DNA from 2 places in the Priestia sp. TRM10 genome. Region 1 is predicted to be linked to the other one. Evidence: riboswitches for the same ligand, from Rfam matches in the RefSeq annotation. Region 1 holds a riboswitch; the other holds the start of a gene.
The links. Region 1 has a riboswitch for lysine ahead of ACK3CR_RS13615 (amino acid permease). Riboswitches for the same ligand answer to the same signal wherever they lie in the genome.
Positions count from the first base shown of each region.

Region 1 (6,260 bases):
TAACCCTTTTATCTGTAGCTAATAAAAATCCATTAATCAACAAAATAAGAAAGTTGACGAAAGCGCTTATATAATGCTCGGTAGAAAGTGGTTTAAACGTTAATATCCCGATGTGTACGATATATGTAAAATTCAAGGCATAAAACGAAAAAGCCGTTGGTGAATCAAGGTATGAAACAGATGATAGGCGATGAGCTTTTTTTAATGAACGAATCAATGTTTTTTCTTTCCCCCCTTTCTAGGATAGTTCCTAAAGGTACTTACATACAAGATAATATACAGCATGTGAAAAAACAATCGACAAAATTTGTGAATAGACCAAGAAATCGTAAAAAATCTTCTTCTTTCTATAGTATTATAGATAAGGAGAAGAGAACAACAAAAAAGAGCAATAATTCACAATCATTTCATGGAACTCTAATTTTTGATTGAAACATATGAAATAGGGAATAATATTTTTACTATGTCTAAAAAATAACATGAAATAATAAAAAATCTTTCAGTGAAAAGCGTTTCATACGCTATAGTAAAAACAAATACAGCAAGGGGGAACAATTGATGATTATTGCAATTGATATGGATGGAACATTATTAAATAGTGAAGGTAAGGTGCCTGCTGAGAATGTAGAAGCGATCAAAAATGCACAACGCGCTGGGGTTAAGGTTGTCATTGCAACGGGAAGAAGCTATGAGGATGCAATGCGTCCTTTACAACCGTTCGATCTTAAACTTCCTAAGATTTGTGCAAATGGAGCAGACGTAAGAGATGAAGAAGGAAACGTTCTTCATCGCCAATCTCTAGAGGAGCAAGACATTCAAAATGCTATGAATCTTCGCTTCCATAACGATGAGGAAGTTTATTTTGAAATGTATGTGCAAGACGGTGTTTATACATATGAAAATGCAGGAGATGTAATGAAAGCAGAAGCAGACCGAGTGAGAAGCTCCAATGAAAAAATTTCTCGTTTTGAACTTGATCTTTTAGCTGCCAAACAGTCACAACAGGCTGGCGTTACCTTTTTACCAAAAGAAGAGCTTATGAAAAAAGCGCTCCAAGAAGATACTAATATTTTTAAATTCCTCTTTTTCTCCTTCGACTTAAACAAGCTACAAGTTGTAAAAGATGAATTAGGAAAAAGCGATAACGTAGCTATTAGCTCATCTGCTTTGCATAACGTGGAGGTCAACCATTTGAAGGCAACAAAGGGAATTGCGCTTCGTAAAATGGCAGAGCATTTAAAAGTTGATATGAAACATTCAGTCGCTATTGGAGACAATCGCAACGATATTAGTATGTTTAATGAAGCAGCTACAAGTTTTGGAATGGGAAATGGAGATCCTGAAGTGCAGTCATTATGTGACTATGTAACCGAAACGAATGATAATAATGGAGTAGCAAAAGCGATTGAGAAAGTATTAAAAAGTTCTCTAAAAGCATAAGAAACAAACATGAGCTGTTTTTCCTTATTTTACACAAAATAGGGCTTTGACAGCGCATGCTCTCTTTGGTATTATAACGTAGTAAAAATAATATAAATCCTCACTCTTTCTCGGTGAGGTAGAGGTTGCGCGTATTAGGAGTAACATATGGGAAGCAAGTGGAGCTTATGAACATATGTGAAAGGAATGAGCGCCGAAGCTTATAAAAAACCACTTTTTTTATAAGCTGGGCCTGTATTAAATAAGTACAGGACTGCCACAAGTTTTTGTGGAGGGCTATCAGAGAGATATGGCAGAGTGAATGCAAAAGTATGGGCATTTCCATACTTTTTTATTTTGTCTGCTAAAAATTACTTATTGGAGGATTTTTGCAGCATGGAACAAACGAAAAAATGGGGCTTTTGGCTCTTAACAGCTTTTGTTGTTGGAAACATGGTAGGATCAGGAATTTTCATGCTTCCAAGTACGCTTGCACAAGTGGCAAGTCCACTTGGCGTTATGACAGCATGGGCTGTTACTGGGTTTGGTGTATTAATGCTTGCCCTAACTTTTGGAACGCTATCAATTCGAAAACCAGAGCTACAAGCGGGACCGCAGAGTTATGCGAGAGCGTTATTTGAAAATAAAAAAACAGGTGATGTAGCAAGTTTTACAACCGTTTGGGGATATTGGGTAGCAAACTGGATTAGCAACGTAGCGATTATTACAAGTTTTGCAGGTTATTTATCTACTTTTCTACCAATTATGAGAGACGGTCGAGTATTATTTCATGTTGGGTCTCAACCGATTGAATTAGGGAAGCTTATTACTTTTGTAGTTTGCTCTATCTTCTTATGGGGAACTCATACCATCTTAGTTACAAGTATGAATGCAGCAGGTAAACTGAATTTTGTTACGACATTTTCAAAAGTCGTGGGATTCGCTCTTTTCATTATTGCTGGGTTATTTGCTTTTCAGTTCTCCACAATGGGAAGTTTTTATTATCCTGTTGAGAGCACAGATGGAGGAAATCCGCTTGGACTTTCGAGTCAAGTGTACAATGCCGCTATTTCAACACTATGGGCATTTGTTGGTATTGAGTCAGCCGTTATTTTATCAGGTCGAGCATCTTCACAGCGCGATATTAAAAAGGCCACTGTTGCAGGTGTAACAATTGCTATTATTATTTATATGACAATTACAATGATCACAATGGGGGCACTCCCACATAGTGAACTTCAAGCATCAGATAAGCCTTTCGTAGACGTTTTAAACGTTTTAATTGGTCGTGGCGGCAGTATCATTATGGCACTTCTTGCACTTGTCTCCTTGTTTGGATCAATGCTTGGGTGGATCTTATTAAGTTCAGAAGTTCCATACAGAGCAGCCCGTGAAGGAAACTTTCCAGCCTTTTTTGCAAAGACAAACAAAAAAGGAAGCCCAAGTAATGCTTTACTTGTAACGAATATTATGTCTCAAATCTTTATTTTTTCAACTGTTTCGGGAACGATTAGTCAAGCGTATTCTTTCTTAACAACATCATCAACGCTTGCTTATCTTATCCCATATTTAATTTCAACTATTTATTTCTTAAAAGTTGTCATTAAAGGTGAAACATACGCAGAACTAGGTGGAAGATCTTCACGCATAAAAGACGGAATTATTGCGGGTCTTGCATTCATTTATGCGGCATGGGTTATTATTTCCGGAACTGCAGATATGAAAACTTTTTCTTTAGGAATTGGTCTCTTTTTAATTGGAATTGTATTTTATCCGCTTGTAAAGCGTAAAGGAAAAAAACAATAAAGTATAAAAAGCTGAGGGGAACTTTCCCTCAGCTTTTTTATGGATGAAAAGGCAGTGTTCTGAATAGTGTTTATCAAGTGATAAAAAGTGGAATACAAGGTGAAGAAGGAGGAATAACGATGAAATATTTTATTATAAGCGCTATTAATCTTTTAGCATTCTTATTTACGATCAGTACAAATTATTTTTTTCCAGAAAGCCGCAATGTGTCTAAAATCTCGGACAGCATCAATGCTTTTATAACACCAGCTGGCTACGCTTTTTCAATTTGGGGCCTCATTTTTCTTCTTTTAGCTCTTTATGTTATTCGTCAATTTTTTGCCAAAGGGATAGACAAAGAAATTTATGAAAGAGTTGGCCTTTGGTTTGCACTTAACTTAATTTTTAATGGATTATGGAGTCCTGTTTTTGGAAGTGGAAATATTGCACTTTCTCTTATTATCATTTTAGGCGTTTTAGTTACGCTTATTGTAATTTACACGAAAACACAGAATACAACAAAGCATCATTCATGGCTCATGCGTCTTCCATTCTCTATTTATATTGGTTGGGTTTCAGTTGCGACAATTGTAAATTTTTTTACCCTCCTAAAATATAAAGGAGTTACAGAACTTTTCGGTGTTGGTGAATATGGATGGACAATTATTATGCTATTAGTAGGAGGATTACTAAGTATTTACTTTACACTGAAAAATCGAGATATTGCCTACTCTCTTGTTTTCATTTGGGCATACATTGCTATCATCGTTCAAAGACAAGAGATGAATGCTATCGTTATCACAGCATCTATTTCTATCATCCTTATCATTATTTCCATTATTGTAAACCTTATTAGAAGAAAAAAACGTCTTTCATAATATAAGAGCCAGCTTTGTTATCAAAATAAAGCTGGCTCTTAATTTTTTTTGCTTTTTCTTTGTTGCCATATTTCTTTGCCTACATAAATAAAAAGAGACAAAAGCAGAAAACAAAGCAAAAAGAACTCTAAAGCTGCCATAACGCGAAAACCATAAAATACGTTATAAATAGCTCTCGCTACAGAGTAGTTCATAAAAAGGTCTAAAACAATGACTAAAGAGAAAGATAAAGAACTCATAAGCAAAAGAGCAAGAAGCATTTTCAAAGTAGTCTTCCTCCAGCGATTATCATTTGTTTTTTTACTTTTTTCATTTGAAGTTCTCTTTATACAGATGAATGCATAATTGTGCTCTTTTCTGCAGAAAATGGATAAAAAAAGGTAGGTCTCTGCCATGTTTTTTAAGAAACGAAAAAAGAAAGAAGACAGCAAATCAGGTGACACCCATGAAGAGCAATCTCCAGCAGAACTTCTTCAGCGTGATTTAACGTGTAATATTAAAAGGATAAAGGAAGAAGTTGGATATAGCTCAGACGTTATTATAAGAGAATTTTCAATTGGTTATAACGAACAGATTCCGTCTGCCATTGTTTTTATTGATGGACTAGTTGAGGCGAGTATTATTAATGATTCTCTCCTTAAGATGCTGCTTGAGGAGCCTAATATTGAACGCTATTTTAAGGAGTGGAATCCTATTCAACTTTTGCAAACGAAAGTGGTAGCTCTTGATGACGTGAAGATAGTGTTGGATTGGGAAACGCTATTTCAGTCTTTAGTAGATGGAGAAACCATTGTTTTGATTGATGGATATCCACAAGCACTCTCGGGAAGCGCTAGAGGGGGAGAACAAAGAGCTATCGAGGAGCCACAGACGCAAGTTTCCATTAGAGGACCAAAAGATGGTTTTACAGAATCAATTCGTACAAATACAGCGCTGCTTCGAAGAAGAATTAAAAATACGGATTTTAGAATGGAAACAAAAAAGCTTGGAAAAGCAACTCAAACAGATGTGAGCATTCTCTACATCAATGGCATTGCAAAAGATAAAATTGTTCAGGAAGTAAGAGACCGGATTTCAGGAATTGATGTTGGTAGCATTTTAGAGTCGGGAAATATTGAAGAGCTTATTGAAGACGAAACATTTACAACATTTCCGACCGTTTATCATACAGAGCGTCCTGATGTTGTAGCAGCCAATTTACTTGAGGGGAGAGTAGCTATTCTTGTAGACGGGACGCCGTTCGCCCTTGTTGTGCCTGCTTTATTCATTCAATTTTTTCAGTCTCCTGATGATTATTATACTCGGTTTGATATTAGTTCAGGGTTACGCTTTTTGCGCATTATGATTTTTTTTATTTCTTTAATTGCGCCATCAAGTTACATAGCAGCAACAACGTTTCACCAAGAAATGATTCCAACTCAGCTTGCTTTTTCGATTGCAGCACAACGAGAAGTTGTTCCATTTCCATCATTTGTAGAAGCCCTAATTATGGAAGTGACTTTTGAGATTTTACGAGAAGCAGGAGTTCGAATGCCAAGGGCAGTCGGGCAAGCTGTCTCTATTGTAGGAGCACTTGTTATTGGACAAGCAGCTGTTCAGGCTGGGCTTGTATCTCCAGCTATGATTATTATTGTTTCGTTAACAGCAATTGCGAGCTTTGCTACTCCGTCTTTTTCAATTGCTATTTCAGCCCGTGTTATTCGCTTTGCTTTAATGGTTTGTGCAGCTGCGTTTGGCTTCTATGGTATTTTCCTAGGACTAATCATAATGGTTGTTCATTTATGTAGTTTGCGGTCGTTTGGTGTCCCTTATATGTCCCCTCTTTCCCCACTCGATTTTCAAGGTCTAAGAGATACGTTTATTCGAGCTCCTTTTTGGTCACTTGATCGTAGACCTGCGCTTATAAATGAAGATAATGTCAAAAGACAAGGAAAAAATCAACGTCCATATCCTCCAACAGAAGAGGAGGAAAATCAAGATGAAACGTAGTCTACGGGCTTTTATGATCATTTTGTGTTGTTTTTTTTTATCAGGTTGTTGGAGCAGTAAAGAAATGTCTGATTTAGCTTTTGTTACAGCAGTTGGAATTAGTAAAGATAAAGAAGGAAAAAAATATAAAGTTTCGCTGCAGGTGGTGAATCCAGGAAGCGTTGCAGGTGGACAACAAGCAAGTGTTCA
Region 1 covers NZ_JBJZOT010000013.1:448,119-454,378, forward strand. Annotated here, with positions in the region: gene ACK3CR_RS13605 (hypothetical protein) at 1-217, opposite strand, end outside; gene ACK3CR_RS13610 (Cof-type HAD-IIB family hydrolase) at 559-1,440, shown strand; lysine riboswitch at 1,552-1,727, shown strand; gene ACK3CR_RS13615 (amino acid permease) at 1,816-3,225, shown strand; gene ACK3CR_RS13620 (TspO/MBR family protein) at 3,345-4,082, shown strand; gene ACK3CR_RS13625 (YczF family membrane protein) at 4,121-4,342, opposite strand; gene ACK3CR_RS13630 (spore germination protein) at 4,476-6,071, shown strand; gene ACK3CR_RS13635 (Ger(x)C family spore germination protein) at 6,061-6,260, shown strand, end outside.

Region 2 (6,260 bases), on a different contig from region 1:
AAAGATCTCCAATAAATAGCGAAACGGTAGTTTTTCCATGAAGTGTGCGGCAGTGTTAAATGCCTCTGGGCTTCTTGTTGCAAAGTGGTTAACAACAAGATGCTGGATAAGGAAAATCCCGATCGGTATTACACCCAGTAATGAGTGTAACCTACGATAATAAAATTCTTTTGTTGCTTCCAATATCTAAACCCCCCTTGTGAAATAGAAAACATGTGTAGTCCAATAGACCCGAGCTCCCCATCCTTTTTGTTGTAGTCTAATTTGTTGAAAAATGAAACCCCTTGCATTTTTCAACAAATTATAAATTGTGAAACAAATGTGACAAATTTATTGTACTCCCCCATAATGTAAGCGTCAAGAATTGTTGTAGGTGATTTTCACTTCTAAAACAGGGAAAAGCTACTTTTTTCTTACACAAACTATATAAATCGTAAAAAATCATTTATAATGGAAAAGAAAGTGAGGTATCGGTATGGAGCAACGAGAAAAACAAGAGTTAGATAGTTTAGAAGAAGTGGAAAAAGAAGAGGAAAGGCCATCTGCTGTTACACATGAAGAAACCATTCCTTTATTTGGTTATGAACTGCTACGAGATATTGTTTTACCAGATATTTTAGGAAAGGAAACAGATAATATTTCCTATTGGGCTGGTAAGAATATTGCACGTCTTTATCCACAACCGTCCCTAGCAGATCTTCAAACTTTTTTTATTCGTGCAGGATGGGGCACTCTTACTCTAAAAAAAGAACAAAGAAGCTCACTCGAATTTGAACTTAGCGGACCTAGCGTTGAACGCCGTTTACATAATAAAGAAACATGCTCTTTCCAACTTGAGGCTGGATTTCTAGCTGAACAAATTCAAGCTCAAAAAGGATATACAGCAGAAGCTGAGCAATGGAAAAAACATCGTAACAAGGTCGTCCTTTCCATCGTTTATGACAGAAGAGATATTTTAGTATAGAAAAGGAGAACTCGCTAAACGAGTCCTCCTTTTTTATTTACCTACACGTTCATTTGTTAACTCAAATGTTTCATGAAGAGCTTCGACAGCTTTTACCATATCTTTTTGCACAATGACTGTTGAAACTTTAATCTCAGACGTGCTAACCATTTTCACTTGAACTTTACTATCTTGAAGCACCTCAAACATTTTTGCAGCCACCCCAGGATTTGAAACCATTCCAGAACCAACAATAGAGACTTTTGAAAGTCCATTTTCATGCTCAACTTCTTCATATTGCAGATATCTTTTTTGAGCTTCTAAAACACTTAATGTACGTTGAAGTTCCTCTGTTTTTACGGAAAATGATACTGCTGACTTAGCAGACGTAACGCTTTGAACAATAATATCTACATTAATATGATGTTTAGCAAGGAGCGAGAAGATAGAAGGAAGGGTATAAATGTTATCCTCCATGCCAATAACCGTAACTCGGGAAATATTGTCCTCAAATGCAATTCCTCTTACTAATAAATTATCTTCCATCTCTGCTTCCTCCTTAATAATTGTTCCACGTTCTTTTTCTAAACTTGACCGAACTTCAAGCTTTACTTCATAATTTTTAGCAAACTCAACAGCTCTTGGATGAAGAACCCCTGCTCCTAGATTGGCAAGCTCTAACATTTCATCATAAGAAATCGAGTTAAGTTTTCTCGCACCTTTAACATAACGAGGATCTGTCGTATAGACTCCTGTTACATCTGTGTAAATATCACATTTTTCTGCTTCAAGAGCTGCAGCAAGTGCCACCGCAGTTGTATCAGAGCCACCTCTACCTAATGTTGTAATCTCATTGTTCTCTGTAATCCCTTGGAATCCCGCAACAACGACAATTTTATTTTCTTTGAGATATTGTTTGATTCGAGCGGTTTCAATATTGGTAATTCGAGCATTTCCATGTACCTCTTCTGTCTTCATTCCAGCTTGCCAACCTGTTAAAGAAACAGCATCATAACCTTTCGCCTGAAGAGCCATAGAAAGAAGAGAAATGGTAATCTGTTCTCCTGTTGTTAAAAGCATATCCATTTCCCGCTTACTTGGGTTTTCATTGAGCTCTTTTGATAATGAAACAAGCTCATCCGTTGTTTTTCCCATCGCAGATACAACAACAACGACATTATTACCTGCTGCTTTCTCCTCAATAACTCGATTTGCTACATTTTGAATTCTCTCGCTAGATCCTACGGAAGTTCCTCCAAATTTTTGAACAACTAAGCCCATTTTTCTAAAACCTCTCCTCAGTTCGTTTTTTCACACAAATGGTTTACTCGTAAGTAGGGCGAACGCAATAAAAAAAAGCAATGAGAGAATCTCTCATTGCTTTTTTAAAATATCTATATTTGCGCAATGTGTGAGATAGCCCTCCAAGATTGTGATCTTGACAGTCTTACATTTATTCAATGCAAAACCAGCAAAAGCTATGATGAGCTAACTTCCACTTCGGCAGATTTTCCTTTCTATAACAATCAACGGAACTCATTTTCCTCCTGCTATATACTCTTAAAATCCGCACCTCTATCTTCACCTCAGTAATATTGAAGTGATTATACAGTTTTTAAAATCTTTTTTTAGCTTATCAAATATTTAAAAAGTTTTCAATCACTTTTTTCGTTTTCTTCGCGAAGAACGCTATAAATCGCAGTTGCTGTATCTTTTGGTATCCCTGCTCCTTGGATTTCTTCTATGCTTGCTTCTTTTAATTTCTTTAAAGACCCAAAGTGAGTAAGTAGCATTTTTTTTCGCTTTGCGCCAACCCCTTTAATATCGTCAAGAACAGATTGAAAAGAAGATTTTGACCGAACTTGTCGATGAAAAGTAATCGCAAAGCGGTGCACTTCATCTTGAATGCGCTGCAGTAAATAAAACTCTTGGCTGTTCCTTTCAAGAGGCACTACTTCTAAAGGATTTCCGATCATAATGTTTGATGTTCGGTGCTTACTATCTTTTACAAGACCTGCAACAGGAACAAACAATCCAAGTTCATTTTCAAGTACGTCCTCTGCAGCCGCAATTTGTCCTTTCCCTCCATCAATCACAATTAGATCTGGAAGCGGAAGATTGTCTTTTAATACACGACTATATCTTCGTCGCACAACTTCACGCATGGAATCATAATCATTTGGACCTTCAACAGTTCGAATTTTATATTTTCGATATTCTTTCTTATATGGTTTTCCATCAACAAATACGACCATTGCTGATACAGGATCTGTTCCTTGAATGTTTGAGTTATCAAATGCTTCGATTCTATTTGGCGTAGCAATATTTAGTTTCTCACCAAGATTTTCAATTGCTTTAATTGTCCGTTCTTCATCACGTTCAATAAGCCAAAATTTTTCTTTCAAAGCAATCTTAGCGTTCTTATTGGCTAGGTTCAGTAAATCTTTCTTTTTTCCTTTTTGAGGACAGTGTGCTTTGATTTCTAAAAGACGCTCCACTATTTCACAATCAACATGCTCAGGAAGAAGCACTTCCTTTGGTTTTACATGGTTAGACTGCTGATAAAACTGTCCTAAAAAAGTGAGAAAATCTTCTTCAGGTTCACCGTAAAAAGGAAACATGGAAACATCACGTTCAATTAGTTTTCCTTGGCGAATAAAGAAAACTTGGACACACATCCATCCCTTATCATAGGAATAGCCGAAAACATCTCGATTAACAAAGTCGTTAAACATCATTTTTTGCTTTTCCATTGTTGCTTCAATATGGGAAATTTGATCTCGATATTCCTGTGCACGTTCAAACTCTAGATTTTCTGATGCGTTCATCATCTTTTCAGTCAGTTCTTCTTTAACATGCTTAAATCCGCCGTTCAAAAACTTTGCAATCTCGTCTACAAGCTCCTTATTTTGCTCCTTTGTCACTTCATAAACACAGGGAGCCAAACATTGGCCAATATGATGATAAAGACAAACTCGGTCTGGAATAGTAGAACATTTCCGGAGTGGATATAAGCGATCTAACAGCCTCTTTGTCTCATTTGCTGCTTGAACGTTTGGATAAGGTCCAAAATATTTGCCTCCATCTTTTTTTACTTTTCTTGTAATAAATAAACGTGGATGGCGCTCATTGCTAATTTTAATAAATGGATAGCCTTTATCATCTTTTAGCATAACATTATATTTTGGATCGTACTTCTTAATTAAGTTCATTTCTAAAATAAGCGCTTCAATGTTGGAAGACGTGACGATATATTCAAAATCAACAATAGCGTTCACAAGACGAAGCGTTTTCCCATCATGACTTCCGGTAAAGTATGAGCGTACTCTATTTTTTAATACTTTTGCTTTTCCGACATAAATAACAGTACCGTCCTTATCTTTCATCAAGTAACAGCCAGGCTGATCTGGAAGAATCGCTAGCTTTTCTTTTATGATTGCATTCATAACGTCCCCCCTTTTTCTTTTTGTCATAAGAAAAGCACCTGCAAAAAGCAGGCGCCCTTTTTAAAGCTTATAGATGTTTGTTTAATGCTTCAGCAAGTGCTTCTTTTGGTTGGAAGCCAACGATTTTGTCAACTTGTTCTCCATCTTTCATAACAAGTAAAGTTGGGATACTCATTACACCAAATTTCCCTGCTGTTTCTTGGTTTTCATCTACGTCAAGCTTTACGATTTTTACTTTGTCGCCCATATCTGAATCAAGTTCTTCAAGAACTGGAGCAATCATTTTACAAGGTCCGCACCATGGTGCCCAAAAGTCAACAAGTACTACCCCTTCATTTGTTTCAGCAGTAAAGTTTTGATCTGTTGCATGTGTAATTGCCATTAAAAATTCCTCCTATACCTAAGTAACTTCTTTTAAGATATTCACAGTATAACATCATTAAAATGGGAGTGCCATTTATTTGTTTCGTCATGCCTTTCCTATTACATAGTTATACCCTAAGGAATCATTTAAAAACAGCATTTTTCATAAAAAAACACGGAAAAGGCGACAGAGTGTCGCCTTTAGCTCTTTTCTACTTTTAATTTTTTACACTCCTCGATTAAAAGTGGAATAATTTCAAACAAGTCTCCGACGATCCCATAGTCTGCTACATTGAAAATATTTGCTTCTGGGTCTTTATTGATAGCTACAATCACTTTTGAATTAGACATACCTGCTAAGTGTTGAATAGCGCCAGATAAGCCACATGCAATATACAAATCAGGCGTAACAACTTTTCCCGTCTGTCCAATTTGAAGTGAGTAATCACAATATTCTGCATCACATGCCCCTCTTGAAGCTCCAACTGCTCCACCTAGCACATCAGCAAGTTCTTGTAATGGCTTAAACCCTTCCTCGCTTTTTACACCCCGTCCTCCAGCTACAATCACTTTTGCTTCTGAAAGATCTACTCCGCTCGTCGCTTTTTGCATAACTTCTTTTACAACTGTACGTAAATCTAGAGATGGTTCTGCAACTTCTTTTGTTTCTCCATCTCTTCCTGGGTCCGCTGCAAGCTTTTCGATATTATTTGGACGAATTGTGAAAAATAAAGGGGTGTCAGTAAGGATGCGTTTCTCAAAAGCTTTTCCTGAGTAGATAGGACGCGTTAGAATAACGTTTTCACCCACAACTTCAATATCTGTTATATCAGAAATTAAACCACTCTCAAGCTTTGCTGCAAGCTTTGGAGCAACCTCTTTCCCTTGAGAAGTATGGCCTATAATAATTGCTTCTGGTTCTTCCTCCTCTAAGAGGGCCTGAAAACATTGGGAGAAACCATCAAGCGTATATGTTTTTAAGTTAGCGCTTTCAATAAAAACTACACGATCTCCACCATAGTGAAAAAATGAAGACGTATGGCGAGCAATGTCTTCTCCAACTGCTCCCACAACAACTTCTCCGCCATCTGCAATCATGCGTGCTGCTGCAATTGCTTCGTACGATACACTTCTGACTTCTCCGCCTTTAAATTCCGCCAATGCCAATACTTTGCGGGCCATAGCTATTCCTCCTTTTTTAAAGCACTTTTGCTTCTGAGTATAATAGATGAACAAGCTCTTTCACCTGTTCGTGTGATTCACCTTGAAGTATTTTGCCTCCTTCTTTTTCAGGTGGTAAAAACCGTTCAACAACCTTTGTTTTGGCTTGTATTTCTTCCTCTATTTCTAGATCGTCTAATTCAATTTCTTCAAGCGGCTTCTTTTTGGCCTTCATAATACCAGGTAAAGACGGATAGCGCGGTTCATTTAGTCCTTGCTGAGCTGTTACAACAAGCGGTAGAGCTGCTTGAATTTTTTCTTCATCTCCTTCTACGTCCCTTATTATT
Region 2 covers NZ_JBJZOT010000015.1:1,249,051-1,255,310, forward strand. Annotated here, with positions in the region: gene ACK3CR_RS23215 (succinate dehydrogenase cytochrome b558 subunit) at 1-183, opposite strand, end outside; gene ACK3CR_RS23220 (YslB family protein) at 476-964, shown strand; gene ACK3CR_RS23225 (aspartate kinase) at 998-2,224, opposite strand; lysine riboswitch at 2,353-2,529, opposite strand; gene uvrC (excinuclease ABC subunit UvrC) at 2,599-4,389, opposite strand; gene trxA (thioredoxin) at 4,457-4,771, opposite strand; gene ACK3CR_RS23240 (electron transfer flavoprotein subunit alpha/FixB family protein) at 4,954-5,934, opposite strand; gene ACK3CR_RS23245 (electron transfer flavoprotein subunit beta/FixA family protein) at 5,951-6,260, opposite strand, start outside.
Region 2: another riboswitch for lysine. It lies ahead of ACK3CR_RS23225 (aspartate kinase); the one in region 1 lies ahead of ACK3CR_RS13615 (amino acid permease).